Regions from separate parts of the Micromonospora sp. B11E3 genome, predicted to be linked through region 1. Evidence: predicted binding sites of a transcription regulator. Region 1 holds the regulator's gene; each other region holds the start of a gene.
What was found. The regulator HrcA, encoded in region 1, represses chaperone genes, less so after heat shock. The targets are predictions, from matches to a motif close to GGTTNGCACNCTCNNNNNGAGNGTGCNAACC.
Positions count from the first base shown of each region.

Region 2: a site for HrcA is predicted at 7,274-7,304, ahead of groES (co-chaperone GroES). Genes of this name have one in related genera too.
Region 3: a site for HrcA is predicted at 4,699-4,729, ahead of groL (chaperonin GroEL). Genes of this name have one in related genera too.

Region 1 is NZ_JBDPMC010000039.1:17,924-28,003, forward strand. Features, by position in the region: gene ABGB16_RS19780 (carbohydrate ABC transporter permease) at 1-518, shown strand, start outside; gene ABGB16_RS19785 (MOSC domain-containing protein) at 627-1,271, shown strand; gene ABGB16_RS19790 (phytanoyl-CoA dioxygenase family protein) at 1,344-2,246, opposite strand; gene ABGB16_RS19795 (hypothetical protein) at 2,461-3,324, opposite strand; gene ABGB16_RS19800 (enoyl-CoA hydratase-related protein) at 3,584-4,366, opposite strand; gene hemW (radical SAM family heme chaperone HemW) at 4,386-5,609, shown strand; gene ABGB16_RS19810 (DUF4870 domain-containing protein) at 5,649-6,266, opposite strand; gene hrcA (heat-inducible transcriptional repressor HrcA) at 6,537-7,559, shown strand; gene dnaJ (molecular chaperone DnaJ) at 7,637-8,779, shown strand; gene ABGB16_RS19825 (16S rRNA (uracil(1498)-N(3))-methyltransferase) at 8,831-9,565, shown strand; gene ABGB16_RS19830 (histidine triad nucleotide-binding protein) at 9,801-10,080, shown strand, end outside.
Region 2 is NZ_JBDPMC010000004.1:61,244-71,323, forward strand. Features, by position in the region: gene guaB (IMP dehydrogenase) at 1-748, opposite strand, end outside; gene ABGB16_RS03475 (DUF5319 domain-containing protein) at 1,119-1,529, shown strand; gene ABGB16_RS03480 (helix-turn-helix transcriptional regulator) at 1,689-2,507, opposite strand; gene ABGB16_RS03485 (WhiB family transcriptional regulator) at 2,761-3,144, shown strand; gene ABGB16_RS03490 (sulfite oxidase) at 3,334-4,983, opposite strand; gene groL (chaperonin GroEL) at 5,110-6,756, opposite strand; gene groES (co-chaperone GroES) at 6,827-7,141, opposite strand; gene ABGB16_RS03505 (methyltransferase domain-containing protein) at 7,597-8,778, shown strand; gene ybaK (Cys-tRNA(Pro) deacylase) at 8,800-9,279, shown strand; gene ABGB16_RS03515 (substrate-binding domain-containing protein) at 9,366-10,080, shown strand, end outside.
Region 3 is NZ_JBDPMC010000040.1:634-10,713, reverse strand. Features, by position in the region: gene ABGB16_RS20065 (GNAT family N-acetyltransferase) at 1-439, shown strand, start outside; gene paaN (phenylacetic acid degradation protein PaaN) at 492-2,165, shown strand; gene ABGB16_RS20055 (GNAT family N-acetyltransferase) at 2,260-2,931, opposite strand; gene ABGB16_RS20050 (cold-shock protein) at 3,157-3,360, shown strand; gene ABGB16_RS20045 (hypothetical protein) at 3,513-4,595, shown strand; gene groL (chaperonin GroEL) at 4,923-6,545, shown strand; gene ABGB16_RS20035 (hypothetical protein) at 6,653-6,898, opposite strand; gene ABGB16_RS20030 (GNAT family N-acetyltransferase) at 7,012-7,953, opposite strand; gene ABGB16_RS20025 (S8 family serine peptidase) at 8,000-10,080, opposite strand, start outside.

The DNA.
Region 1 (10,080 bases):
GCTTCCTGATCATGCTGCTGGTGGTGCAGATGATCCCGCTGGAGGCGCTGGTCATCCCGCTGTTCCTGATGATCCAGCGGCTCGGCCTGTACAACACGCTGCCCAGCCTGATCCTGACGTACCTCGGCTTCTCGCTGCCGTTCGCGGTCTGGATGCTGCGCGGCTTCGTGGCCGCCGTGCCCAAGGAACTGGAGGAGGCAGCCGCGATCGACGGGGCCAGCCGGGCGCAGACGTTCCGCCGGATCCTCTTCCCGCTGGTCGCGCCCGGCCTGGTGGCGACCAGCATCTTCTCGTTCATCACGGCCTGGAACGAGCTGATCTTCGCGCTGACCTTCGTCAACGACCAGGACCGGTACACCCTGCCGGTGGCGATGACGTTCTTCTTCGGCCGGGACGACACCGCGTGGGGGCCCGTGATGGCCGCCTCGACGCTGTTCACCCTGCCGGTCATCATCTTCTTCCTGCTCGTGCAGCGCCGGATGGTCTCCGGCCTGGTGGCGGGCGCCGTCAAGGGCTGAGGTGCAGGGAGGGGTCCCTTCTCGGCGCCTGGCGTCGAGAAGGGACCCCTTCGCACAACTCCTGCCGGCCCCGGCCGAGCGGCCGGACAGCCCGTAGGCTGGTACGCCATGACGGGCAGACTGGTGGCGGTGAACCTCGGCGTGGTGACCGAGGCGGAGTGGGCCGGCGACGCGAGCGGCCGCAGCGGGATCGACAAGCGACCGGTGGACGGGCCGGTGCTGCTCGGGGCGGACGGCGTGGCCGGGGACTTCATCGGCGAGCGGGCCCACCACGGCGGCCCCGACCAGGCGGTGTACGCGTACGCCGAGGAGGACGCGGCGTGGTGGGCGGCCGAGCTGGGCCGCGAGCTGCGGCCGGGCGCCTTCGGCGAGAACCTGACGACGTACGCGGTGGACGTGACCGGGACGGTGATCGGCGAGCAGTGGCTGGTCGGCTCGGCGTTGCTCCAGGTGACCAAGCCGCGGACGCCGTGCACCACGTTCGCCGGGTTCTGGGGGGTGCCCGACCTGATCAAGCGGTTCACGGCGCGGGCCGCGCCCGGGGCGTACCTGCGGGTGCTGCGCGCCGGGGAGGCCGGCGCGGGCGACCCGGTGGAGGTGGTGGAGCGCCCGGCGCACGGGGTGACGATCGGCGAGGTGTTCCGGGCGACCACCCTGGAGCCGGAGCTGCTGCCCCGGCTGCTCGACGTCCCCGACCTGCCCGAGTGGATGCGGGAGAAGGCCGCCCGCCGGGTCGCCGGCCGCGCGGGCTGACCGCTCGGAAGCTCTCCCGGGATGCCGAGAAGGGCCCCCTGCCGGTTGGCAGGAGGCCCTTCCTCGCACAGCTCAGCGGAGCCAGGGGATGCTGCGGTCCAGCAGGCCGCGCTCCTTCAGCTCCTTACGCAGCGGGATCTCGTCGTCGATGTACCCGTTCCAGTTGATGCCCCAGTAGTTCGCGGTGTGGGTGCCCTCGCCGCAGAGCTGGCGCTGCACCGGCGTGCGGTTGGCCCACCACTCGCCGTCCTTGTTGATGTGCAGCTCGTCCAGCGGACGGATCCAGCGGTACGTGTACCCGATGAAGAGCATCTTGCGGGTGATGTTGGACAGGTTCGTCGACCGGGAGTGCCACTGGCGGCGGTCGAAGATGAACGCGTCGCCCGGGTTCGCGGTGATCTCCACCGTGCCCTCCGGGTCCGGGTTGTGCACCGTCAGGTCGTCCGGCCGGGGCAGCGAGTTCCACAGGTGGCTGCCGGGGATCACCTTGGTGGCCCCGCGGCCGGTCTCCGACAGGTCGGAGAGCACGTACGCCACCTTCAGCGAGAACATCGGCCGGGGGAGGTTCGGGTCCATCGTCTCCGGGTCGGAGTTCTGCCGGTACCCGTCCTGGTGCCAGCCCCAGTACGGCTTCTCCGGCTCCAGGGCCGGCGGGGTGACGTCCAGGTGGTTGTGGTGGGTGTAGATGTTCCACCCGGCCAGACCCCACATGTACGGGAAGGCGATCGGGTGGGTCAGCAGGTCGCCGAAGAGCTCGTCCCGCTCCACGAAGCCCAGCAGGTGCAGGGTGCCGTCCTTGGTGGTGTTGCCCTTGGCCTTCTCCTCCGCGTAGACGCGGTCGACGGCCTCCTCCAGGGCGGCCCGGTGGTCCTCCGTCAGCACGTTGCGCAGCAGGAGGAAGCCCTGCTCGTGGAACTCCTTGCGGTCGGTGTCGCTGATCGGCTCGTAGCCGGTCCGGCCCTGGTAATCGAACACCGCGTGGTACCCCTCCCGATGAGAAGCCATCTCTGGCACAGCAGCCGATCGTACTGCGCCGGCGGCCCAGGCTCCGGATGAGGCACGCCCGTATCGGGGCATGTCGGACCAACTGCAGTCGATTGGTCACGCACGGTGGCGATCGGGTGGTGATTTGCGGGTATTGCCGTACCTGCCGGATTGTGCGGTGACCAAACCGCGGCCCGACGGCGGCTCAGGCGTCGGCGAAGACCTCCGCCAGCACCTGGCCGGTGGCGGCGGGGGTGTCGGCGGCCCGGCTCCACGTTCCGCCCCGGGCCGTCCACTCCAGGCTGCCGAAGCGCACCCGCTTCACGCCGTGGTCGGAGGCGTGCGAGACCAGCCAGTGCGCGTACCGCCAGCCGGCGCGCTGGTCGTCGGCGGGCACGGCCAGCCCCGTCGGGTCGGCCGCCGGGGGCGTCTCCGGCAGCCCCCAGTCCAGCCGCAGGCCCCGGGCCAGGGCGGCCGCGGCGGCCTCGCCGCGCATCACCGGCGTCGAGCCCACCGTGCAGGCCACCGCCCCGGTGGCGTCGCCCAACAGCGCCCGGGTCAGCACCTGCGACTCGTCGGCCCACTTCTGGTACGCCTCGGGATAGGCCGACCGCTGCACCTTCTGCGCCGCCTCGGTGACCCGCATCTTCTCCCAGCCGCGCACCCGCTTCAGGGCGGCGTAGAACCGCTTCGTCGCGTACCGGGTGTCGCGGATCTGCTCCTCGGTGCCCCAGCCCTGGCTCGGCCGCTGCTGGAACAGGCCCACCGAGTCCCGGTCGCCGCCGGAGAGGTTGCGCAGCCCGGACTCCTGGTACGCCGTCGCGAGCGCCACCACCACGGCCCGCTCCGGCATCTGCCGCTGGATGCCGATCGCGGCGATGGTGGCGGCGTTGGCCATCTGGTCGGCGTCCAGGCGTACCTCGCCGTCGGCCTGGACGGTGCAGGTGCGGCTGGCCAGCGGAAGCCGCAGCTGCTGCCCGACCTGCCGGACGACGAGCCAGATCCCGACGACGGCGAGGACCGCGACGACGACTCCGGCCGCGACGACTGCCCGACTTCGCACCCGCACCCCCTGTTCGACGGCGTCCGACAAGAGTACGTCCCTCCTGCCGCCGACCGGCTCGTCCGACCGGTTCGCTCCGTTGCGTAGCCGGTCGGCGACCTTTCGCGGTTTCCGCGCGGAGGCGGACCGCCCGGCGGGACCCGGACGGCCTCGGCCCGGCCGGGCTTCCCCGCCCCCGGGCCGGGAAACGCCGGCTCGGCCGCGAAACGCCGGCCCGGGCCGCAAACCGCCCCGTCCGGGTAGCGGCACAGCGCCGGGAGGCTGCTCAGGTCGTGGGCACCCAGGCGGCGTCGCGCTTCTCGCGGAACGCGGCCACGCCCTCCCGCCCCTCGTCGGAGAGGAAGTACCCGGTCGACAGGGCGGCCAGCTCGGCGATCTCGGCCCGCAGGTCGACCGCCGGCGGGCGGCGCAGCAGCGCCTTCGCCCCGGCCAGCGCCCTCGGCGCGCCGCGGACCAGCGAGGCGCACGCCCGCTGGACCGCCGCGTCCAGCCCGTCCGCCGGCACGGCGAGGGTGACCAGCCCGATCTCGGCGGCCCGCCGGCCGTCGAAGGTGTCGCCGGTGAGGTACAGCTCGGCGGCGGCCCGGGGGTGCAGCCGGGGCAGCACGGTCGCCGAGATCACCGCCGGGATCACCCCGATCCGCACCTCGGTGAAGGCGAAGGTGGCCTCCTGGGCGCACAGCGCCAGGTCGGCCGCCGCGATCAGGCCCAGCCCGCCGGCCCGGGCCGGCCCGGCCACCCGCGCCACCACCGGCTTCGGGCACTCCCGCACCGCCGCGAGCACGTCGCCGAGCATCCCGGCCGGCACGGTCCCGCTGGCGTACGCGGCGGCGGTCTCCTTCAGGTCCGCCCCGGAGCAGAACACCGGCCCGGTGTGGTCGAGCACGACCACCCGGACGGCGTCGTCGGCCACCGCGGCGGCCAGCCCGGCCAGCAGCTCGGTCATCAGCGGCGTGGAGAGCGCGTTGCGGTTGTGCGGGCTGTCCAGGGTGAGGGTCGTCACCCCGTGGGCCGTGGCGACCCGCACGAGCGCGTCGGAGGAGGTCATGCCGGGCACACTAGTGGCCATGCCCGGCGCCCTTCCAGAAGGCGAATCCGTCCCCGCCGACGGCTCGCTGCCCGCCACCGCCACCCGCGCCGTCGGCGCGCGCGGCTTCGGCGTGTACGTCCACGTGCCGTTCTGCGCCAGCCGCTGCGGCTACTGCGACTTCAACACCTACACAGCCGACGAGTTGGGCGGCGGGGCCGACCGCGAGTCGTACGCCGACACGGTGCTGGCGGAGCTGGCGCTCGCCCGTCGGGTGCTGGCCGACGCCCCGCCGCCGCGGGTCGACACCGTCTTCGTCGGCGGCGGCACCCCCACCCTGCTCGCCGCCGACGACCTGGCCCGCATCCTGGACGGCATCGACCGCACCTGGAGCCTGGCCGCCGACGTCGAGGTGACCACCGAGGCCAACCCCGAGTCGGTGACGCCGGAGTCGCTGAAGACCCTGCGCGCGGCCGGGTACACCCGGATCTCGCTGGGCATGCAGTCCGCCGCGCCGGGCGTGCTGGCGATCCTCGACCGCCGGCACACCGCCGGCCGGGCCACGGTCGCCGCCGCCGAGGCCCGCGACGCCGGCTTCGACCACGTCAACCTCGACCTGATCTACGGCACGCCGGGGGAGAGCGCCGAGGACTTCGCCGGCTCGCTGGAGCAGGTGGTGGCCGCGGGGGTGGACCACGTCAGCGCGTACGCCCTGATCGTGGAGGACGGCACCCGGCTGGCCGCGCGGATGCGGCGCGGCGAGCTGCCGTACCCGTCGGACGACGTGGCGGCGGACCGCTACCTGGCCGCGGAGGCCGCCCTCGGCGCGGCCGGTTTCTCCTGGTACGAGGTGTCGAACTGGGCCCGGACGCCGGCCGGCCGGTGCCGGCACAACCTGCTCTACTGGAGCGGGGCGGACTGGTGGGGCCTCGGTCCGGGGGCGCACAGCCACGTCGGCGGGGTGCGCTGGTGGAACGTCAAGCACCCGAGCGCGTACGCGAAGCGCCTCGCCGCGGGGGAGTCGCCCGGCCTGGCCCGGGAGGTGCTCACGCCCGGCGAGGCGCACATGGAGGACGTCATGCTGCGGCTGCGCCTGGCCTCGGGGCTGCCGCTGGAGGTGCTGGACGACGCCGGGCGGGCCGGCGCGCGGCGGGCCCTCGACGGCGGCCTGCTCGACCCGGCCCGGTACGCGGCGGGCCGGGCCGTGCTGACCCTGCGCGGGCGGCTGCTGGCCGACGCGGTCGTGCGCGACCTGCTGCCCTGACCGTGGTGCCCGACCGGCCGGGGGAGCGGCCGGCCGGGGTCACTTGATGAAGCTGACGGACATCGGGTAGCGGTACAGCTGCCCCTCGTTGGCCCGCAGCCCGGCGACGATGCCGAAGATGATGCCGACGGCCATGGCGGCGAGGCCGATCAGGACGCCGATCAGGATGCAGGTGAGGATCCAGCCCACCAGCGCGATGACCGACCAGAGGAGCTGGAAGTTCAGCGCGGCGACCGCGTGCGCGCGGACGGTCGGCGACTGGTTGCCCCGGGCCAGCAGCGCGATCAGCGGCGCGAGCCAGCCGAGCACGCCCCCGCCGAGGAACATCCCCGCGGCGCCGCCGAAGTGGGCGACCAGCACCCACGTCTTGTCCTCGTTGTTCGCGTAGCCGCCGGACGGCGCGCCGTACGCGCCGCCCGTCGGATATCCGCCACCCGGCGGGTAGCCACCCGGCGGAGGGTAGCCACCCGACGGCGGCTGGCCGCCCTGCGGCGGCGGATAGCCACCGGGCGGGGGATGGCCGGCCCCGCCCGGCGCCCCGGACAGTGGTGCGGTGGGGGGCTCGTCCGACGAGCCGTACGGCGCCGACGGCGGGGTCGGCTCCGGCGGCCAGCCGCCGGGGTCGCCCGCTCCGGGAGGGCGAGGTGGTTCAGTCATGTACATCACGGTAGGGGCTGCCGGCAAGGGGACACCAGAGCGACACTGGTCGGGTCCGGCCGGACGATCGGGCAGGAACGCACCGGCGCAGCCCGCGGGCGGTGCGGCCGGCGCACACGGGGTCCGTCGTTGATCTTCTCGCTGGCGGCCCCGCCGACGTAGACTGGCACTCGTTACAGTCGAGTGCCAGGCGCGCCCTCCGGCCCGGGTGCCGGTCGGGCGAGCGGACGCGCGGCGCCGGCGCCGACGTGCGACAGGAGGTGGGGAGAAGTGGGTCTCGACGACCGTAAGCTCGCCGTGCTCCGCGCCATCGTCGAGGACTACGTCGCCACGCAGGAGCCGGTCGGCAGCAAGGCCCTGGTCGAGCGGCACCAGCTCGGGGTCTCCCCGGCGACCGTCCGCAACGACATGGCGGTGCTGGAGGAGGAGGGCTACATCCGGCAGCCGCACACCAGCGCCGGCCGGGTCCCCACCGACCGTGGCTACCGTCTCTTCGTCGACCGGCTCTCCCGGGTCAAGCCGCTGAGCCCGGCCGAGCGCCGGGCGATCGAGCGCTTCCTGGTCGGCGCGGTCGACCTCGACGACGTGGTGCACCGCACCGTCCGGCTGCTCGCCCAGCTGACCCGGCAGGTCGCCGTGGTGCAGTACCCGAGCCTGGCCCGCTCCTCCGTACGCCACCTGGAGCTGGTGCCGATCTCCACCACCCGGCTGATGCTCGTGATGATCGCCGACACCGGCCGGGTCGAGCAGCGGCTGGTCGAGCTGCCCGCGCCGACCCCCGCCGACGACGTCACCGACATGCGCCGGCTGCTCAACGAGAAGCTGGTCGGCACCCGGCTGTCCGACACCCCGCCGCTGGTGCAGGCGGTGGTCGAGGAGTCGCCGTCGCACCTGCGCCCGGCCATGACCACCCTCTCCAGCGTGCTGCTGGAGACGCTGGTGGAGCGGCACGAGGAGCGGATCGCGCTGGCCGGCACCGCCAACCTGACCCGGGGCGGCCTGCTCGACTTCCAGGGCTCGCTGCGGCCGATCCTGGAGGCGCTGGAGGAGGAGGTCGTCCTGCTCAAGCTCATCGGCGAGGCGGAGCCGAGCACGACGCGGATCCGCATCGGCGACGAGAACGAGATCGACAACCTGCGCGCCGCCTCCGTGGTCAGCACCGGGTACGGCCCCGGCGCGACCATCGTGGGCGGCCTGGGAGTGCTGGGCCCCACCCGGATGGACTACCCCGGCACCATCGCCACCGTGAGGGCCGTGGCACGCTACGTGGGCGAGCTGCTGGCCCAGAACTGACCAGTCAGGGCCGACACGGCCGGATTCCGACCGACGACCGGGCGCAACGCGAGACGAACATGAGGACACCGAACGCAGTGGCCAGGGACTACTACGGCATCCTCGGCGTGAGCCGGGACGCCTCCGACGACGAAATCAAGCGCGCCTACCGAAAGCTGGCGCGGCAGTTCCACCCGGACGTGAATCCGGACCCGGAGGCCCAGGAGAAGTTCAAGGACATCAACGCCGCGTACGAGGTCCTCTCGGACGACCGGAAACGGCAGATCGTCGACCTGGGTGGCGACCCGCTCGCGCCCGGCGGCGGGGGCGCGGGTCCGGGTGGCCCCGGCGGGGCCGGCCCGTTCGTGGGCTTCCAGGACATCATGGACGCCTTCTTCGGCGGCGCGGCCGGCGCCTCCCGCGGCCCGCGGCCGCGTACCCGGCCGGGGGCGGACGCGATCCTGCGGCTGGAGCTCGACCTGCACGAGACGGCGTTCGGCGTCGAGGCGCCGATCACCGTCGACACGGCCGTGCTCTGCACCACCTGCTCCGGCGCCGGCACCGCCGCCGGCACCCACCTCGCCACCTGTGAGGCGTGCGGCGGCCGAGGCGAGGTGCAGTCGGTGCAGCGCACCTTCCTCGGCCAGGTGGTCTCGGCCCGGCCGTGCACCGTCTGCCAGGGCTACGGCACCACGATCCCGCACCCCTGCCCGACCTGCGCCGGCGACGGCCGGGTGCGCACCCGCCGCTCGCTGACCGTCAAGATCCCGGCCGGCGTCGAGGACGGCATGCGGATCCGGCTGGCCCAGCAGGGCGAGGTCGGTCCGGGCGGCGGCACGGCCGGCGACCTGTACGTGGAGATCCACGAGCGGCCGCACGACGTGTACTCGCGCAAGGGCGACGACCTGCACTGCCGGGTCACCGTCCCGATGACGGCCGCCGCCCTCGGCACCCGGCTGACCATCAAGACGCTGGACAGCGAGGAGACGGTCGACGTCAAGGCGGGCACCCAGCCGGGCAGCACGCTGCGGCTGCGCGCCCGGGGCGTGCCGCACCTGCGCGGCACCGGCCGGGGCGACCTGTACGTCCACCTCGACGTGCGGACCCCGACGAAGCTCGACGCCGACCAGGAGCGGATGCTGCGCGATTTCGCCAAGACCCGGGGCGAGGAGGTCGCCGAGCTGACCAAGCAGGGCGGCTTCTTCTCCCGGATGCGCGACGCCTTCAACGGCCACGCCTGAGTCGTGGCGGCCAGCCGCCCCGGCACCGGCCGGGGCGGTTAGCCTTTGCTCGTGTCCGCGCCGCTGTTCCTGGTCGAGTCCCTGCCCACCGCCGACCAGCTGACGCTCGACGGCCCCGAGGGGCACCACGCCGCCACCGTGCAGCGGCTGCGCGTGGGCGAGGAGCTGCTGCTGGCCGACGGCCGTGGCGGCACCGCCGCCGCCGTGGTCCGGGCCGTCGGCCGCGGCAGCCTGGAGCTCGACGTCACCTCCCGGGGGTACGTCGACGCGCCCGTACCCCGGGTCGCCGTGGTACAGGGCATCGCCAAGGGCGACCGGGGCGAGCTGGCCGTGCAGGCGATGACCGAGGTCGGGGTGGACGAGATCGTCCCGTGGGCGGCGTCCCGCTCGGTCACGCTGTGGCGGGGGGAGCGGGGCGTCCGGGCCCGGGAGAAGTGGGTGGCGACCGCCCGGGAGGCGGCGAAGCAGGCCCGCCGCCCGTGGCTGCCCGTGGTGGCCGGCGCCCCCGACGAGTCGACCGCGACCGTGGCCCGCCGCATCGGCGGGGCCGCCGCCGCGTTCGTCCTGCACGAGGAGGCCGACGAGCGGCTCACCACCGCCGAGCTGCCCGCCGTCGGCGAGATCGTGCTTGTGGTCGGCCCGGAGGGCGGCATCGCCCCGGCCGAGCTGGACGCGTTCCGCGCCGCCGGCGCCCGCACCGTCCGCCTCGGCCCCGCGGTCCTGCGCACGTCCACGGCGGGCGTCGCCGCGCTCAGCGTCCTGGCAACCCGCCTCGCCCGCTGGTGAGTTCTGCTGCCGCCGATTCTCACGTACGCAGGTAGGACGCCCCGTTGAGGTCGACGATCGTGCCGGAGGCCCACTCCGCCGAGTCCCGGTGGTGGATCGCCACCCGGTCCCCGGCCTCCGCGAACCGCCGCGCCACCTCGCGTCCGATGCCGCGCGAGGCCCCGTCACCAGTACCGCCCGTGACTTCACGGGGCACATCATGCCCCCGCCGCTCGCCAGCGCTTACCATGCCCCGATGGGATCCGACTGCCTGTTCTGCCGCATCGTCGCCGGGGAGATCCCGGCGACCGTCGTCCGGGAGACCGACACCACCCTGGCGTTCCGGGACATCGACCCGAAGGCCCCGGTGCACGTGCTCGTCGTCCCCAAGGAGCACTACGCCGACGTGGCCACCCTGAGCCAGGGCAACCCGGCGCTGGCCGGCGAGCTGCTGGCGGCGGCCGCCACCGTGGCCGAGGACGAGGGGCTGCTCGGCGACGGCTTCCGGCTGATGTTCAACACGGGCGAGTACGGCG
Region 2 (10,080 bases), on a different contig from region 1:
CGATCAGCACGTCGACGCCCGCGTCGACGAGGGCCCGGGCGCGCTTGTACGCGTCCTCGCCCACGCCGACGGCGGCGGCGACCCGGAGCCGGCCCGCGGAGTCCTTGGTGGCGTTCGGGTACTGCTCGCTCTTGGTGAAGTCCTTGACCGTGATCAGCCCGCGCAGCTTGCCCGTGGCGTCGACGATCGGCAACTTCTCGACCTTGTGCCGGCGCAGCAGCTCCAGCGCCTCGTCCTTGCTCACCCCGACCGGCGCGGTGACCAGCGGCGTCGGGGTCATGATCTCGCGGACCCGGGTGGCCGGGTCGGAGACGAAGCGCATGTCCCGGTTGGTGACGATGCCGACCAGCTGGCCCTCGCCGTCGACCACGGGCACGCCGGAGATGCGGTAGCGGCCGCAGAGCGCGTCGACCTCGCGCAGGGTGTCGTCGGGGCTGGCGGTCACCGGGTTGGTGATCATGCCGGACTCGGAGCGCTTGACCAGGTCGACCTGGAGCGCCTGGTCCTCCACGGAGAGGTTGCGGTGCAGCACGCCGATGCCGCCCTGGCGGGCCATGGCGATCGCCATGCGCGCCTCGGTGACCGTGTCCATCGCGCTGGACAGCAGCGGCACGTTCAGCTCGATGTTTCTGGTCAGCCGGGTACGGGTGTTGACCCGACTGGGCACCACGTCCGACTCGGCGGGCTGCAGCAGCACGTCGTCGAAGGTGAGGCCGAGCGGGACCACCCGGGCCGAGCCGGCGGGCAACTCCGGCAGGTGGCCGCCCAGCTCGCCGTTGTCGGCGCCCGCGGCAGGTCCCGTGCCGTCCCCGGCGCCTACAGGAAAGTCGGTGCTGGGCGAATTCTCCACGTTTTGCTCTCCTGAGCTGTCTCGGGGGCTGCGAGCGGGATGGCGCGCGGGGGCGCCGGCCACGCGGCGTGACGGCGGGCCCGCCCCAATCGTACCCATCGGGCCCGCCCGCCCTCGTCGGTGCCGCCCGCCGGACGACGCAGCGTGACGACGGTCGCAGGGCGGCCTTCGACGCGGGGTGACCGGCGGGGACGGGAGACCTTTCGGCGGCGGGTGACCGGCGGGGACGGGTGCGGACGGGACGGCGCGCGGGGTTTACGGTGAGGGGGTGCACGACGAGCCCATCGACCCGTTCAACGGCGACCCGGCCGATCCGGCGGCGGAGCTGCACGATCCGGACGACGACGCCGCGCTCGACCCGCTGACCGAGGTCGAGCGGCAGGACGTGCTCGAGGACCTGGCCGACCTGGAGATCTACCAGGCCCTGCTGGCGCCGATCGGGGTGCGCGGCCTGGTGATCGAGTGCGAGGACTGCCGGGAGCCGCACTACTTCGACTGGGACCTGCTCCGGGGCAACCTGCGCCACCTGCTCAACTCCGGCCGGCCGCGGGTGCACGAGCCGGCCTACGACCCCGACCCGGACCACTACGTCACCTGGGACTATGCCCGCGGCTACGCGGACGGGGTGCACGACACCCTCAGCGAGGGCCCCGACGACGAGGCCGACCCGCGCACCTGACCGGGCGTCCGGCCGCGCCAGGCCGTGATCGACTCCATGTCGGCGACACGGCGGTGTCCGCACGGCAGCGTCCCGCCCATGTCGGCGACATGGCGGCAGCCCCGCCCCGCGTCGGCGCCACGGAGTGGATCTTCCAGGCGGGTGAGGCGATGGGAGCCGTCAGGCCACCAGGCCGGCGCGGAAGCCGGCGGCGACCGCGTGCGCGCGGTCGCGGGCGCCGAGCTTGCGGAAGAGGCGGCGGGCGTGCGTCTTGACGGTGTCCTCCGAGACGAACAGCTCCCGGCCGATCTCGGCGTTGCTCTTGCCCTCGGCCATGCCCAGCAGCACCTGCAGCTCCCGCTCGGTGAGGCCGATCTGGCTCCGGGGGCCCCGGGCCGGGCCCGACCGCGTCTCCTCGGGCGCCTCGCTGGGCTCGCCGCCGGCGGAGTCCGGCTCGTCGTCGCCGCGCTGCACGGGCACCACGGCCGGGGCGGCGCCCGGCCCGTCCTGAGTCCCGGACCAGGCCGGCGCGGGCTCGTCGGGCGCGCGGCCGGCCGGCGCGGGGCGGCCCGTGCCGCCGACCGCCGCGGCGTCGCGGGCCGGGTCGGTCACCCGGTGCCGGGCGGCCCGACCGGGCGCGGAGAGCAGCAGCAGGGCCTTGGCCACGGCGCTGGTCAGGTCGTGGTCGGCACCCTGGATCAGGCCGCGCGCGCCGGCCCCGATCGTGGCGGCCGCCGCCTCGGACTCCTCGGCGCCGAGCAGCAGCACCGCGGCCTGCGGCGAGCGGGCCAGCACCCGGCGGACGAAGCCGGGGCTGTCCGGCCGGGTGAGCGCCGTGTCCGCCAGTACGACGTCGGCCGGGCGCTCCGCCAGCCGCAGCATCACCTCGGGATCGGAGACGGCGGTACGGACGGCGGCGGACAGTCCGAGACGGGCCGCCGCTGAGGTGAGTTGCTGCGCGGCGAGCGGTGTCCGAACGCACACGAGAACGGTACGCACTGTGATCTCCTCTCCGACCTGAGTCGACCACGGCGAGGTCGGGTCGGGTGGGCGTTCCCGGCAATCCTCCGAACTTTTCCGACAGATAGGGCATATGCCGCATCTTGTCCGAGGTTTTCGATCACATGGGTGTGAGCGAGCGCCCACGGGGGTACGGGGGATGCCAAGCTGGACACGGTGCGCCAGCGCGGCCAGCCGGCCGGACACCGGTCAACGACGATCTCCGCGGTGCCGCGCGGGAGGAGGGGTGCTGATGTCGAACGTACGCAGACTGCCCGGACCCATCGTGGACCTCTGGGACTGGCAGCGGCTCGGTGCCTGCCGGGGTCGCGACAGCGCCCAGTTCTTCCACCCGGACGGCGAGCGCGGCTCCTCCCGCCTGCGCCGCGAGTCCGGCGCGAAGGCGGTCTGCCGGGCCTGCCCGGTGCGCGCCGAGTGCGCCGCCCACGCCCTGTCGGTACGGGAGCCGTACGGCGTCTGGGGCGGCTTCAGCGAGTCCGAGCGGCTGCGGCTGCTCGCGCTGGGCTGGGAGGACCTCGCCGACCGCCGGCAGACCCGCGTCGACGTGGCCCGCCTGGAGGCCCGCCTCGGCGCCCCGCACAAGTCGACGGTCCCGACCCAGCGCAACGTCGCCTGACCGACCCCACCGTCCCACCGACGCCGCGCCCCACCCCGGGGCGCGGCGTCGCCGCATCCCCACCCCCACCACCGCCCCCGGGCACCGCCGCTGATCATGGAGTTGGCGGCGTTTTCGATCTCCAAACCGCCGGTCAACCTCATGGTCAACGGGGAAGAGGTAACCCCGGCGGGGGCGGGGCGGGCAGAGTCAGTGGACGGTTACGCGGAGCGTGTGCCAGCCGGTGGCGCCGTCCGGGGCGACCGGCTGCCGGCGCTCCGGCTGGGTCTCGCCGTCGGCGTCCGTCGCCCGTACCTGGAGGACGTGCTCGCCCGGCGTGGCCTCCCACCGCCAGGACCACTGCACCCAGGTGTCCGCCGACACCGCCGGGGCCAGCGTCGCCTGCCGCCACGGCCCCCCGTCGACCCGCACCTCGACCGCCCGGATGCCCCGGTGCTGCGCCCACGCCACCCCCGCCACCGGGATCGTCCCGGCGGTGAGCCGATTGCGCGACCGGGGCGTGTCGATCCGCGACTGGGTCTTCACCGGCCCCTGCGCCGACCAGCCGCGCGGCACCCAGTACGCGTCGAAGTCGGCGAAGCTGGTCAGCTCCAGCTCGGTCACCCACTTGCAGGCCGAGACGTAGCCGTACAGGCCGGGCACCACCATCCGCACCGGGAAGCCGTGCTCCACCGGCAGCGGCTCGCCGTTCATCCCCACCGCCAGCAGGGCGTCCCGGCCGTCGCGCAGCACCGCCGTGGGGGTGCCGCAGGTCCAGCCGTCGACCGAGCGCCCCACCACCTGGTCCGCGCCGTCCTCCGGGCCCGCCTCGTCGAGCAGTTCCCTGATCGGTACGCCCAGCCAGCGGGCGTTGCCGATCAGGTCCCCGCCCACCTCGTTGGAGACGCAGGCGAGGGTGACGTACCGCTCGACCATCGGACGGGCCAGCAGGTCGGCGAAGCTCAGCTCCAGCGGGTTGCGGACCCGGCCGTGCACGCGCAGCCGCCAGGTGTCGGGATCGACCTGCGGCACCACCAGGGCGGTGTCGATCCGGTAGAACCCGAAGTTCGGGGTGACGTACGAGGCGAGCTGGGCGAGGGAGAGGTCCGCCCCGGCCGGCACGGCCGGGGCGGGCGAAGCCGGCGCCGGTAGGACGACCGCCCGGCGGGCGGCGGACACGCTCCGCCGGCCGGCCAGCCAGTGGCCGCCCAGCCCCGCGACGGCCGCCCCGCCGGCCAGCGCCCCGACGCCGGCGAGGAACCGCCGCCGCCCCTCGGGCTGAACGGCGGGCGCCTCCGGGACGTCAGCGGGCGCGGTGGGCGCAGTGGGCGCAGTGGGCGCGGTGGGCGCAGTGGGCGCAGTGGGCGCAGTGGGCGCAGTGGGTGTGGACGCCCCCGAGGTGGGCGGGATCCACGGCCAGGGATCGGGCTGGAGCGGGCCGGCCAGCAGGAGCCAGAGCGCCAGCGCCCCGAGGCCCGCCCCGACCAGCGCGGGCAGCGCGTCGGCGGCGTTCGCGCCGGCCCGGGCCAGCGCGGCGGCCACCCCCAGTGCGGCGAAGGCCGCGATCCCGGCCAGCCCGACCCGGAAACGACGCGCGGCGAGCACCCCGAACAGCGCCGCGAAGGCCGCCAGCAGCAGCGCCGTCCCGACCAGGAGGGCGACCTTGTCGTACGTGCCGAAGACGGCGATGCCGAACTGCTTGACCGACTCGGGGACGGTGTCCACCACCAGTCCCCCGACCGCGACCAACGGCGCCGACCGGGGGCCGGTCAGCACCGCCACCGGCTCGGCCGCGCCGATCGCCACGGCGGCGGCGGTGATCCCGGCCAGCGCGGCGTACCCGCGCGACATGCTCTCCATGCCGCCAGTGTCGACGCTCCGGCCGGCCGGGCAACAGCCACGGGGGCGTTCCGTAAGCATCCCGAAAGGCGTCAGGGCACGCCGTCGGGTGACGGCGTGCCCTTCAGCGCTGTCGTACGGCGTCGGTCAGAAGCCCGGGCCGTGCTGGTGGCCGTGGCCGTGCGAGTGGCCGTGGCCCCCGGCGGCGGCCGGCTCCGCCTTCACCGGCTTCTCCACCACCAGGCTCTCGGTGGTGAGCAGCAGGCCGGCGATCGAGGCGGCGTTGGAGACCGCGTTGCGGGTCACCTTCACCGGGTCGAGGATGCCGGACTTGACCAGGTCGACGTAGACGCCGCTGGCGGCGTCGAGGCCGTTGCCCCACTCCTGGCCGGCGACCTTCTGCACCACCACGTAGCCGTCGTGGCCGGCGTTCTGGGCGATCCAGCGCAGCGGCTCGACCAGCGCCTTGCGCACGATCGAGACGCCGACCTTCTCGTCCCCGGTGAAGCCGAGGTCGTCGTCGAGCACCGGCACGATCTGCGCCAGGGCGGCACCGCCGCCGGGCACCGTACCCTCCTCGACCGCGGCCTTGGTCGCGGCGATCGCGTCCTCGATGCGGTGCTTGCGCTCCTTCATCTCGACCTCGGTCGCCGCGCCCACCTTGATGACCGCGACGCCGCCGGAGAGCTTCGCCAGCCGCTCGGAGAGCTTCTCCCGGTCCCACTCGGAGTCCGAGGCCTCGATCTCCTTGCGGATCTGGGCCACCCGGTCGGCAACCTCGCCCGCCTGGCCGCCGCCGTCGACGACCGTGGTGTTCTCCTTGTCCACCACGACGCGGCGGGCGGTGCCGAGCACCTCCACGCCGACCTGGTCGAGCTTGTAGCCCAGCTCCGGGGCGATCAGCTCGGCGCCGGTCAGGATCGCCATGTCCTGCAGCATCGCCTTGCGGCGGTCGCCGAAGCCCGGCGCCTTGACCGCGCAGACCTTGAGGGTCTTGCGGATCGCGTTGACCACCAGGGTGGACAGCGCCTGGCCCTCGACGTCCTCGGCGATGATCAGCAGCGGCTTGCTGTCCTGGAGGACCTTCTCCAGCAGCGGCAGCAGCTCCTCGATCGCCGAGATCTTCTGCGTGGTGATCAGGATGTACGGGTCCTCCAGGACCGCCTCCTGAGCCTCCACGTCGGTGACGAAGTTCGGGGAGATGAAGCCCTTGTCGAACTGGAGACCCTCGGTCACGTCCAGCTCGGTGGTGAGGGCGGAGCCCTCCTCGACGGTGATGACGCCGTCGCGGCCGACCTTCTCCATCGCCTCGGCGATCAGCTCGCCGATGGTGGCGTCCTGCGCGGAGATCGTCGCGACGTGCGCGATCGACTCCTTGCCGGCGACCTCGACGGCCCGGCCCAGCAGGGCCTCGGAGACCTTGGCGGCGGCCGCGTCGATGCCGCGCTTGAGCCCGGCGGGGTTGGCCCCGGCGGTCACGTTGCGCAGGCCCTCGCGGACCATCGCCTGGGCGAGCACGGTCGCGGTGGTGGTCCCGTCGCCGGCGACGTCGTTGGTCTTGGTCGCCACCTCCTTGACCAGCTGCGCGCCGAGGTTCTCGTACGGGTTGGTGAGCTCGATCTCCTTGGCGATGGTCACGCCGTCGTTGGTGATCGTGGGCGCACCGAATTTCTTGTCCAGGACGACGTTGCGCCCGCGCGGGCCGAGAGTGACCTTGACCGCGTCCGCGAGGGCGTTGACACCGTGCTCCAGCAGGTGCCGGGCGTCGTCCGAGAAGCTCAGGATCTTCGCCATCTGTATCCCTTCGAAGCGACGCTGCCCCGGCCCGGCGAGCCGGACCGGGGCAGCGACACTGATCGGTTGCTTACTTCTCGATGACCGCGAGGACGTCGCGGGCGGAGAGCACCAGGTACTCCTCGCCGGCGTACTTGACCTCGGTGCCGCCGTACTTCGAGTAGATGACGGTGTCGCCGACCTTGACGTCAACCGGAATCCGGTTGCCCTTCTCGTCGACGCGGCCCGGGCCGACAGCGAGGACGGTGCCCTCCTGCGGCTTCTCCTTGGCGGTGTCGGGGATCACGATGCCCGACGCCGTGGTGGTCTCAGCCTCGTTCGCCTGGACCAGGATCCGGTCCTCGAGCGGCTTGATCGCAACCTTGGTCGCGGTAGTCACGGGCATACCCTCCTGGGGTACTTGGTTTCGTTGCCGGTCGGCATGCCGACCAGCGTCAATCTGCCACATGCCACCGGGCGGGGCCGTCGTCGCGGGTGCCGGTCCGCCTGGCGCTCAGCCCCCGGGCACGGGCCCGGAAGCTGGCACCCTCGATGGGAGAGTGCTAATCGCAGGTTATTCCTCGGCTAGCACTCCGTCAAGGAGAGTGCCAACGCGCCACCCCCCGTGTCGCCGCGCAGCCTCGAAACGGGTGGCGTCGACGGCTCAACCGGCCGGCGCAGTACGCCGGCGTCCCTGTGGAGCTGCCCGCACGGACGGGGCAGCTCCACAGGCGGCCGAGAGGGTGGGGCCGGCCTGCACGGAGCCAGCATCCGCACGACCGCCGGCTGGGCGACCGGCGCAGGGGGGCAGGCGCCGACACCACCGTCCGGGCGGCCCGGCGGGGCCGGGACAATGGCCGCGTGGATCTGGACCAGCTCGCCGCGCTGCGTACCCCCGAGGGGTCGGCCGCCCTCGCGGCGGCGACCGAGGTGGCCGGCGGCGACCCGCTCGCGGCGGCAGCCGCGCTCCGCTCGGCCGGGGTGCCCGGCGGGCTGGCCGCCGCCGCGCTGACCCAGGCCGAGCTGCGCCGCCGCGCGGCGACCAAGTTCGGCCCGGCCGCCGCCGGCATGTTCCTCACCCGGGCGGGACTGGAACAGGCCACGCGCGGGGTGGTGTCGGCCCGGCGGGCCCGGCGGCTGCGCGCCGCCGGGGTGCGCACCCTCGCCGACCTGGGCTGCGGCCTCGGCGCGGACGCGCTCGCCGCCGCCCGCGCCGGCATCCGCGTGTACGGGGTGGAGGCCGACCCGCTCACCGCAGCGATGGCCGCCGCGAACGCCGAGGCCGCCGGGCTGGCCGACCTGTTCACCGTGGAGTGCGGCGACGCCACGGAGTTCGACGTGTCCCGGGTCGACGCCGTCTTCTGCGACCCGGCCCGCCGCCGGGCCGGCACCGGCCGGCGGATCTTCGACCCGAACGCGTACTCGCCGCCGTGGGACTTCGTCGTCCGGCTGGCCGAGCGGGTGCCGTACACGGTGGTGAAGGTCGCCCCCGGCCTGGACCACGCGCTCATCCCGGCGGGCGCGGAGGCGGAGTGGGTGAGCGTGGACGGCGACCTGGTCGAGGCCGCCCTCTGGTGCGGCCGGCTCGCCGAGGTCCCCCGCCGCGCGACGCTGCTGCACGGCGACGCCGCCCACGTGTTGACCGGCTCCGGCGCGGCGGAGGCGCCGGTCGGCCCGGTACGCCGGTACGTCCACGACCCCGACCCGGCCGTGGTCCGCGCCCACCTGGTCGCCGAGCTGGCCGACGCCCTCGGCGCGACGCTGGCCGACCCGAGCATCGCCTACCTGTACGCCGACGCCCCGGCCGCGACGCCGTTCGCCCGCTGCCTGGAGGTCACCGACGTGCTGCCGTTCTCGCTGAAGCGGCTGCGGGCCCTGCTGCGCGAGCGGCGGGTGGGCCGGGTCGAGATCCTCAAGCGCGGCTCGGCGCTGGAGCCGGAGCGGCTGCGGCGGGACCTGCGGCTGGCCGGCCCGGAGGCGGCGAGCCTGGTGCTGACCCGGGTTGCCGACGCGCCCACCGTCCTGGTCTGCCGCCCGGTGTGAAAGTCCGTTAGCTTGTCCGTCATGGCGGGACAGGGCACTCCGGCTACGGCGCTGCTGACCAAGCGGAAGATTCCGCACAGCACCCACCCGTACGACGTCTCGCCGGACGCGCCGAACTACGGCGCGCTCGTCGCGGCGGCCCTGGGGGCGCCCCCGGAGCGGGTGTTCAAGTCCCTGGTCACCGAAGTCGACGGGGCGCTCGCCGTGGCGGTCGTGCCGGTGACCGGCGAGCTGGACCTCAAGGCCATGGCCGCCGCGCTGGGCGGCAAGCGGGCGACGATGGCCGACCGGGCCGTCGCCGAGCGGGTCACCGGATACGTCCGCGGCGGGATCAGCCCGCTCGGCCAGCGCAAGCGCCTGCCCACGGTCCTCGACTCCTCCGCGCTGGCGCACGACACGATCTACGTCTCCGCCGGCCGCCGGGGCCTCCAGGTCCAACTCGCCCCCGCCGACCTGGTCGCCCTCACCGACGCCGCGACCGCCCCGCTGGCCGCCCGCTGAGCGACCGGCCACGTCTCCGGCGCGTTCTGCCGGGCGCGTCCACCACACACCCCTCGCCAGTTCCGTCCCCGAAAGGAACCGTGCACATGCGCAGCGGGATCCTCACCATCGCCGCGGCCGGCCTGCTCGTCACCGGCAGCCTGACCGCCTGCGGCGGGGGCTCCGGCGCCGACCCGGCCGGCCGGCCGAAGCCGAAGATCGGCGTGATCCTGCCGGACAGCGGCTCGTCGAACCGGTGGGAGACCGCGGACCGCCGGTACCTGGCGGCCGCGTTCAAGGCCGCCGGGGTGGACTACGACATCCAGAACGCCCAGAACGACAAGGCGCGGTTCGTCACCATCGCGGAGCAGATGATCACCAACGGCGTGACGGCGCTGATGATCACCAACCTCGACTCGGGCACCGGCAGGGCCGTGCTGGACAAGGCCACCCAGAAGGGTGTCGCCACGATCGACTACGACCGGCCCACCCTCGGCGGCTCCGCCCAGTACTACGTCAGCTTCGACAATGTCGCAGTCGGCCGGCTCCAGGGCGAGGGCCTGGTCAGGTGCCTGGCCGACAAGGGGGTACGGAATCCCGTGGTGGCCGAACTGAACGGCGCGCCGACCGACGACAACGCCGCCCAGCTCAAGGAGGGCTACGACTCGGTCCTCGACCCGAAGTACGCGGCCGGGGAGTACGTCAAGGGCCCCGACCAGGACGTACCCGAGTGGAACAACACCACCGGCGGCACCACCTTCGAGCAGATGCTGACGCAGACCGGCGGCCGGATCGACGGCGTGCTCGCCGCCAACGACGGGC
Region 3 (10,080 bases), on a different contig from region 1:
GGCGGACGTCGCCTACCTCGACGGCCGGCTGATGGCCGACGTGCCGCTGGGCGACCTGGAGTGGGAGCCGGAGAACATCGACGTCGAGCGGCTGCGGGGGACCGAGCGGGCGCTGGACGTCCGGGGGCGGCGCCGCTACCACCAGGGGGCGGTGCACGTGGCGTCCGGCCGGCTGGTCGCCTGGACGCTGCTCGACGTCGGCCCGAGCACCCCGTGGCACGCGTTCCAGCAGATCACCATCGTCGACCCCGACCACCGGGGGCACCGGCTCGGGCTGCTCGTCAAGATCGAGAACCTGCGCCACCTGCTCGCCCACGAGCCGGAGCTGCGTGCCGTCGACACCTTCAACGCGGCGGCGAACGCCCACATGATCAGCATCAACGAGCGCCTCGGCTTCCGCCCGGTCGACGGCTGGACCGACTGGCAGCTGACGATCTGAGTTGTGACACGGCCCTACTGATCGGGGTGGTTCCTGTTGCATGATGGCGGGCATGACGGAGACCCCGCACCCCCTGTACGACAGGCACGCCGACACCCTCACCCGTGCGTTGACCGCCATCACGGAGCGCGGGTACTGGTCCGCCTACCCCGAGTCGCCCAGCCCCCGGGTGTACGGCGAGACCGCCGCCGCCGACGGCAAGGCCGCCTTCGAGGCGTACCTGAACGGCGACTTTCCCCTCGACCAGCCGGGCTCGGGCGACCGGGTCGCCACCGAGGCGAGCCCGTTCGGGCTGGAGCTGAACGTGCGCTACCCGCACGCCGCCGCCGCCGACCTGGTGGCCGCCGCCTCGGCCGCCCTGCCGGCCTGGCGCGACGCCGGCCCGCAGGCCCGGGCCGGGGTCTGTCTGGAGATCCTGGCGCGGCTGCACAAGCACGTCTTCGAGCTGGCCAACGCGGTGCAGTTCACCAGCGGCCAGGCGTTCGTGATGGCCTTCCAGGCCGGCGGCGCGCACGCGCTGGACCGGGCGCTGGAGGCGATCGCCTACGCGTACGCGGAGATGACCCGGCACCCGGGGACGGCCGGCTGGGAGAAGGCCGCCGGCAAGGGCGACCCGCTGCGGATGACCAAGACGTTCCACGTGGTGCCGCGCGGGGTGGCGCTGGTGATCGGCTGCAACACGTTCCCGACCTGGAACTCGTACCCGGGCCTGTTCGCCTCGCTGGTCACCGGCAATCCGGTGGTCGTCAAGCCGCACCCGCTCGCGGTGCTGCCGCTGGCGATCACGGTGAGGTACGCCCGGGAGGTGCTCGCCGAGGCGGGCTTCGACCCCAACCTGGTGCTGCTCGCCGCCGAGGCCCCCGGCGAGAAGCTGGCCTCGACGCTCGCGCTGCACCCGGCCGTGCGGATCGTCGACTTCACCGGCTCCACCGAGTACGGCGACTGGCTGGAGGCCAACGCCCGGCAGGCGGCCGTCTACACGGAGAAGGCCGGCCTGAACACGGTGGTGATCGACTCCACCGACGACTTCGCCGGCATGTGCCGCAACCTCGGCTTCACGTTGACGCTGTACAGCGGCCAGATGTGCACCACCTCGCAGAACATCCTGATCCCGTCCGGCGGCATCGAGACCGACCAGGGGCACCGGAGCTTCGACGAGGTGGCCGCCGGGATCGCCGCGGCGGTCGGCAAGCTCACCGCCGACCCGGCCCGTGGGGTCGAACTGACCGGCGCGATCGTCAACGACGGCGTGCTGGAGCGCCTCGACGAGGTCACCAAGGTCGGCGAGACGCTGCTGGAGTCCCGTACGGTCGAGCACCCGGCGTTCCCGGGCGCGGTGGTGCGGACGCCGACGATCGTCAAGCTGACCGCCGACGACACGGCGGTCTACTCGCGGGAGTGGTTCGGGCCGATCTCGTTCGTCATCGCCACCGACTCCACCGCGCACAGCCTGGAGATCATGCGGGCGACCGTCGGGGAGAAGGGCGCGCTGACGGCCGGCGTCTACTCGACCGACGAGGCGGTGCTGGACGCGGCCGAGGCGGCGGCGATCGACGCCGGGGTGCACCTGTCCTGCAACCTGACCGGCGGCGTCTTCGTCAACCAGTCGGCGGCGTTCTCGGACTTCCACGGCAGCGGCGCCAACCCGGCCGCGAACGCGGCGCTGACCGACGGCGCGTACGTCGCGAACCGGTTCCGCGTCGTCCAGAGTCGCCGCCACGTCTGAGGTGTGCGGAAGGGCCCCCTTCCGGGTGGGAGGGGGCCTCTCGACGCGTCGACCGGGCTCCGGCGACCTCGGCCGCCAGCGCCGTGACCCGCGCTCAGGCGGGGCGGCGCATCTGCAGCTCGCGCAGCGTGGGGAACTTCGGGTGCGGCACCCGTACCCCGGTGTCGACGAAGCCCAGCCGCCGGTACGCCCGGCAGGCCCGGTCGTTGCCCACCACCACCTCCAGCATCAGCTCCGGCCGCCCGCACTCGCGGGACCAGGCGGCCACCGCCTCGATCAGGTCGGCGAGCAGGCCGGTGCCGCGCCAGGCCGGCGTGACGTAGACGGCGTAGATGACGGTCAGCCCCGGGTCGTGCGGCGCGACGGTCCCGCCGGCGTGTCCGACGAGCCGGCCGGCCCGTCCGGTGAGCCGGCCGGGCTCGCCGACGGGCCGGCCGGCCCGTCCGAGCCGGTTGGCCTCGCCGATGGGCCGGTTGGCGTCGCCGGTGGGGCGGCCGGCGGGGGCGTCGTGCGGCTCGGCGACGAACTGCGCGGTGCGCGGGCCGGCGGCGACCGACGCCACCCGGGCCGCGATCTCGGCGTGCGGTCGGGCCGCGGCGTCGGCGACGGTCTCCAGGAAGGCCAGCGGCGCGTCGGCGAGCATCTCCAGCCGCAAGGCGCGCATCCGGGCCGTGTCCTGCGGCGTCACCCGGCGTACGGTGGCCGTCACCGCCGTGGCGGTCGGCGCGGTGCGGCCGGTGGCCTGCGGGCTTGGCGCTGCTGTCATCCCGCATGCCTACCGCAGTGATGGACGCCTATGCGGGTCCGGGTTGAGGTCGGTCCGATATTGGCCGTTTTGGGATCGTGCGCTGCTGTCACCGCTCGTGTACCGTGCGATTTCGGTCACTGATTTCGTGGTCGTCGTCGACCCCGGAAACGGTGGTCCGGGGCTGCCGGTTGGGCCGGTGTCCCGAGGGTTGTGAAAGGCCGCGCGACGTTAAGGAAGTGCACCGTGGCACAGGGCACCGTGAAGTGGTTCAACGCCGAGAAGGGCTACGGCTTCATCGCCGTCGACGGCGGTCAGGACGTATTCGTACACTTCTCCGCCATCGAGATGGACGGCTACAAGGCGCTGGACGACGGGCAGCGGGTGGAGTTCGAGATCGCCCAGGGGCAGAAGGGCCCGCAGGCCGAGCGGGTCCGCGTCGTCGCCTGACCCTCGACCGGTTCCGGGGCCCGCGCACGTGGCGGGCCCCGACCACGTTCCCGGGGGCCCGCCGCGTCCGTCCACCTGAAACGGGGCAGCGGATGCGGGGCGGGACCAGGCAGGATCATGAGCCGTTCCGGCGTCGCCGCTGAGGAGGGCTCATGTCGCAGCCGCCCGTACCCGACCGGCCTGCCCCGGGGTCCTGGGACCCGGGCGAGTTCGGCCAGACCACGAGCTGGGATCCGGCCGTGCCCGAACGGACGGATGGCTCGGGCGCGTGGACGGCTCCCCAGCCGGCCACCGGTCCGGGCCCGTACGCCGGACTGCCCGCGTACCCGTCACACCCCGGCCCGGTGCCGCCCGGTCAGCCGCCGGGAGCCGCGCCCTGGCCGCCGCCCGGATACGACCCCGCAGACCCGCTCGTCACACCGCCCGGGCAGGGCCTGAGCGGCTGGTTCTCGCGCTGCGCGGGTGCCGTGCGCCGCGGTTGGCGGCAGCTCATGCCCATCCTGCTGCTCACCCACGCCCTGCCGACGCTCGCGTTGCTGCTCGCGGTGGTGCCCCTGTACCCCGTGCTGCCGCCGGAACCCACGGCGCCGGGCGCGCCGCCCGCCGCGCTGCCCGACGGGTACTTCGCCGACTTCGGCGTCTTCCTCGCGGCCCTGCTCGGCCTCAGCTGTCTGCTCGCGCTCGTCGAGGCGGTCGGCTGGGCGGCCGGCACCTGGGTGGTCGCGCGCCAGGCGGCCGGCGAGCCCGCCCCGGTCGGCGCCGCCCTCCGGTACGGCCTGCGCCGCGCCCCGGCGCTGTGGGGCTGGACCCTGGTCTACGGCCTGTTGGTGGTGGTCGGGTTGGTCCTGTGCTACCTGCCGGGCCTGTACGCGATGGCCGCGCTGAGCCTGTTCGGCCCGGTGCTGCTCTTCGAGCGCGGTGCCCCGCTGGGCCGGGCCCGTGAGATGTTCCACGCCCGCCTCGGGCCGGTGCTGGGGCGGATCGCGCTGGTCGGGCTCGCGGCGTCCGTGTTCTCGCTGGTCCTGGCCCCGGTGCAGGTCGCGGGCGCGCTGCTCGGCGATCCCGCCGACGCGGCCAGCTTCAGCGGGTGGAACGTCGCGTACGCGGTGGTGGCCGCCGTGATCACGCTTCCGTACGGCCTGGTCCACCTTGTCGGCCTCGTCGTGACGTACGCCGAGCAGCGGGCGTGCGAGGCTCCGGTGACGGCCGCCCGGCTGGCGGGTGAACTCGGCTGACCGTGAGCGTGGCGCCCGGATCGGTTGCGCTGGTCGGGCCGCGCCGGAGCGGCCCGACTGGCCCATCGTGCTTGCACTCGGCAGGGCAGAGTGCTAAACAAGTCATTGGCACTCGCGTACGGCGAGTGCCAATGGTCGGGGCGGTGGGGCCACGGCCTCCCGGTGGGTGACCGCCGGGCGGCACATGGCCGGTCGTCGCGGGCTATCCGGCCCGGCCGAAGGACGTCGTCGTCGCCAGGTGGCGACGTCCCAAGGTGCGTACACCAGGCGGCCCATCCGGGACACAACACTCGGGTGGCCCGTGAGTGTCCAGGAGGACAACGCCGTATGGCCAAGATGATCGCGTTCGACGAGGAGGCTCGCCGCGGCCTCGAGCGGGGCATGAACCAGCTCGCCGACGCCGTGAAGGTGACCCTCGGCCCCAAGGGCCGCAACGTCGTGCTCGAGAAGAAGTGGGGCGCTCCCACCATCACCAACGATGGTGTGAGCATCGCCAAGGAGATCGAGCTCGAGGACCCGTACGAGAAGATCGGCGCCGAGCTGGTCAAGGAGGTCGCGAAGAAGACCGACGACGTCGCCGGTGACGGCACGACGACGGCGACCGTCCTGGCCCAGGCCCTGGTTCGCGAGGGCCTGCGCAACGTGGCCGCCGGCGCCAACCCGATGGCCCTGAAGCGGGGCATCGAGGCCGCCGTGGCCAGCGTCTCGGAGGAGCTGCTCAAGCTCGCCAAGGACGTGGAGACCAAGGAGCAGATCGCCTCCACCGCCTCCATCTCGGCCGGTGACACCAGCGTCGGCGAGATCATCGCCGAGGCGATGGACAAGGTCGGCAAGGAAGGCGTCATCACCGTCGAGGAGAGCAACACCTTCGGCCTGGAGCTGGAGCTCACCGAGGGCATGCGCTTCGACAAGGGCTACATCTCCGCGTACTTCATGACCGACCCGGAGCGTATGGAGGCCGTCTTCGACGACCCGTACCTCCTGATCGTCAACAGCAAGATCTCGTCCGTGAAGGACCTGCTCCCGATCCTCGAGAAGGTCATGCAGAGCGGCAAGCCGCTGCTGATCATCGCCGAGGACATCGAGGGCGAGGCCCTGGCGACCCTGGTCGTCAACAAGGTCCGGGGCACCTTCAAGTCGGTCGCCGTCAAGGCGCCGGGCTTCGGTGACCGCCGCAAGGCCATGCTCGCCGACATCGCCATCCTCACCGGTGGCCAGGTCATCAGCGAGGAGGTCGGCCTCAAGCTGGACGCCGTCGGCCTCGACATGCTGGGCCGCGCCCGCAAGGTCGTGGTGACCAAGGACGAGACGACCATCGTCGACGGTGCCGGCGACGCCGAGCAGATCCAGGGCCGGGTCAACCAGATCCGGGCCGAGATCGAGAAGAGCGACTCCGACTACGACCGCGAGAAGCTGCAGGAGCGCCTGGCCAAGCTGGCCGGCGGTGTTGCGGTGATCAAGGTCGGCGCGGCCACCGAGGTCGAGCTGAAGGAGCGCAAGCACCGCATCGAGGACGCGGTGCGCAACGCGAAGGCCGCCGTCGAGGAGGGCATCGTCCCGGGTGGTGGCGTCGCGCTGGTGCAGGCCGGCAAGACCGCCTTCGACAAGCTGGACCTGACCGGCGACGAGGCGACCGGCGCGCAGATCGTCAAGATCGCGCTGGACGCCCCGCTGCGGCAGATCGCCGTCAACGCCGGCCTGGAGGGTGGCGTCGTCGTCGAGCACGTCCGCAACCTGGAGGCGGGCCACGGCCTCAACGCCGCCAACGGCGAGTACGTGGACCTGCTGGCCGCGGGCATCATCGACCCGGCCAAGGTGACCCGCTCGGCGCTGCAGAACGCCTCGTCGATCGCCGCGCTGTTCCTCACCACCGAGGCCGTCGTCGCGGACAAGCCGGAGAAGACCCCGGCCGCCCCGGCTGGCCCGGGCGGCGGGGACATGGACTTCTGAGTCCAGCTCCACCAACGCCGAAGGGGGCGGGCCGCTGACGCGGTCCGCCCCCTTCGTCATCTCCGTACCGTCGCGGTCGCGCCCCCGGGCGGGGCCGCCGGGCGGGCCTACGTCGGCAGGGGACGCTGGTTGCGTCGCTTCCGCGCCCGGTCGTACGGCTGCTGGATGCGGATCGGCTCGTCCACCAGGGCCAGTGGCTCCTCGGCCATCGGCGCGCCCGCTCCCGCCATCTCGGCCAACTGCTCGGCGTCGCCGTAGTCCAGCCGGTCGAACGGTAGTTGCCCCGGGAGCTCGTCGACCGGCGCCCAGGTGACGGGCTGTACGTCGTCGGTCTGGTCGTCGTCCGTGGTCATGACTGCCTCCTCTACCGGAACGGTAGGGGCCGTCGATGGCCGACGCGGCCGAACGGGACTATTCGGATCTATATCCTTTTTGCGCTCTCCGGGTGCCCGCCGTCCCCGAACGGTCAGTCGACGGCCGCCCCGACCGGCTTGCGGTACAGGAAGAAGACCCGCCCGATCCGAGCCCCCACGCTGCCCGAATAGAACGACACCGGCCCGACCCAGCCGATCTGGGCAGATTCAGCCCCCTCGTCCCGCTGGTCACGCAGGCAGCGGCGCAGCAGCACCCCGCCGATCCCCGAGCCCTCCGCCTCGGGCGCGGTGCCCATCGGCCCGAACCAGGTCGGCCGGGACGAGCCGTAGGCGGCGAAGCCGATGATGCGCCCGTCGCGTTCGGCCAGGTGCGCCCCCGCGCCCGGCCGGCCCACCGAGCCGGCCAGCTCCCCGTCCCAGGCGCCGCCGAACGTGGACCGGGCGAACGCCGCCAGCGCCGGCAGGTCCGCCGGCTCCGCGCGCCGCACCGCGACGCCCCGGTCGGCCAGCCGCCGCACCGCCGGCTCCGTCGTCCGCAGCGCCGGCGACCCGTCGTACGACAGGTCGGCCGTCATGTTCAGGGCCGTCCGGTCCTGCGTGTAGCCCAGCGCCAGCGCCGCGCAGATCGCCGGCGTGTACCGCACGTCGATTCCCGGCCAGGCGTAGTACGGCGGATTGCCGGCCAGCAGCACCTCCACCGCGCCCCGCTCCGCCAGGACCCGCTCGGCCCGGGCGAGCAGCGCCCGGCCGACGCCCCGGCGGCGCTGCTCCGGGGCCACCGCGACCAGGTCGACGTGGCCGACGGCCGGCTCCCGGGCGGCCAGCGAACCGATCAGCACCCCGACCAGCTCCGCCCCCCGGTACGCGCCCAGCGCCAGCACCGCCCGGTCCGCCGAGGCGCGGGTGTGCAGGGTGTCGACGATCGCCGCCGCCTCGGCCGCGTCCTCGGGCAGGTCCAGCGCGCGCCGGCACAGGGCCACCACGTCGGGCAGCGCGTCCGCGGCCAGCTCGGCGACGATCGTCTCCGCGTCCATGGTCGCCGACCCTAGGCCATCGCCGCCGGGGCGGACACCCGCCCTTTCACCCGGCGCGGGCGGCGCGCACGGCGGCGTACGCGTCGACGACGCCCGCCCCGGTGATGTTGGCGTCGCCGGCGCAGGCGTCGGACGGGTTGCGGGAGCGGTACGTCGGCTCGGCCGGGGTGGCCGTCTCGCGCAGGATGCGGCGGGTGCGTTCCACGTCCCCGACCAGGGCCGGGTTCGCCGACCACATCAGCGCCACCACCCCGGCGACGTGCGGCGTCGCCATCGAGGTGCCGTCCAGGGTGGCGTACCCGCCGCCCGGCATCGCGGAGAGCACCCCCGCGCCCGGGGCGACCACGTCCGGCTTCGCCGCCCCCGGGACCGGCCCCCGGCTGGAGAACTCGGTGACCCGGCGCTGCCGGTCCACGGCGCCGACCGTGAACACCTCCGGGTACGTCGCCGGCGGGTCCTCGATCGACCCGCAGTACGGCCCGGTGTTGCCGGCCGCCGCCACCACGAACACGCCGGCCGCGTCCAGCGCCGCCGTCGCCGCCCGCAGCGCCCCCGGATCGCAGCCCTCGATCGGCGGGCAGCCCCACGAGTTGGTCAGCACCTGGGGGCCCCGCTCCGGGCGTCCGTCGGTGAAGGGGTCGCCGCCGGCGGGGAACGGGGCCAGCATGAACTGCAGGCAGTCGAGGTAGCGGGCCGGGCTGCCGAGGTTGCGGTCCAGGTTGACGCAGCCGACCCAGCTCGCCCCCGGCGCCACCCCGATGCCGCCGCGCCCGACCGCGCTGCCCGTCGTGTGGGTGCCGTGCCCGCCCCGGTCGGTGGGCGTACGGGTGTGCGACCACGGGTCGTACCAGGAGTCGTTTCCGCCCCGGAAGCCGTCGGCCAGCGCCGGGTGCCGGCCGTCCACCCCGGAGTCCGAGCTGCCGACCACGACGCCGGCGCCGGTCACGCCCAGCTGCGACCAGACCCGGTCGGCGCCGACGAGCGAGACGTTCCAGGCCGGACCCGTCGGGGCGGGCTGCCCGCCGCGGGTGGTCGGGGCGGCCGCCGGGAGCGGGCGCAGCCGCTGGCTCACCAGCACCCGGGCCACCTCGGGCCGGCGGGACAGCCACGCCCGCACGCCCGGCCCGCCGTCCACCTCGACCGCGTTGACCAGGTAGTACGGCCTCGGGGCGAGCCCGAGCCGGGACAGGTCGCGGCGCAGGCCGGCCTGGGTGCGCTCGGCCGTCCCGACCAGCCGTCGGTAGACCTCCCGGGCCCTGGCGTCGCGGCCCGCCCGGCCGGGCGCACCGGCCGGCACGCCGCTCAGGTCGGCCTGCTCGCGCAGCACCACCAGCAGCCGCTCCCCGTACAGGCCGGGTTGGCCGGGGACGGCGTACACCGCCGCCGCCCCGGCGAGCAGGACCGCGGCCGTCCCGGCCGCCACCCGTCGGCTCGGCGTCCGGCCGCGCGGGCGGGCCAGCAGCACGCCGTACGCGACGGCCAGGACCGCGGCCACCGCCAGCCCGGCGACGGCGGCGACCGCCACCCAGAACGGGACGTCCCGGTCCGCCGCCAGGAGGAGGGTGATCTCCTCGGGGTCGGCGAAGGCCAGCGGCCCGAACGCCGCGAGCCCGACCAGCCAGCGTGCCGGGGCGGGGCCGGCCGGGCCGTTCCCCCGGGCGGCCGGGGCCTGGAGCGCGGCCAGCGCGAAGCCGAGCGGCGGCAGGGTCAGCAGCGCGGGCAGTTGCGTCCCGGACTGGCCGACCCCGGCCGCGACCAGCAGCAGCGCCACCCCGGCCACCAGGCCGCCGACCAGCACCAGCCGGGCCGGCCGGGGCGGGCGGCCCACCGCGAAGCACGACCAGAACGGCGCGTCGAGCAACGCCCCCGCGAGGACGCCGACGGCCGCCGCCGCTGCCGCCGCGAGCACGGTCTCCAGCAGCCCGCCCAGCGCGCCGACCCACGCCCAGGGCAGCAGCGTGGCCAGCCCGGCGGCCGCCGCCAGCAGGGTCGCCGGGGCGGGCCGCCGGAACGCCCCGCCCGCCCGGCCCACGCCGCGGGCGGCGGCGACCGGCGGTCCGTCCGCGGGGGACGGCGGCGGTCCGTCCGCGGCGGCCAACGGCGGCCCGCCGGCGGGGGACGGCGGCG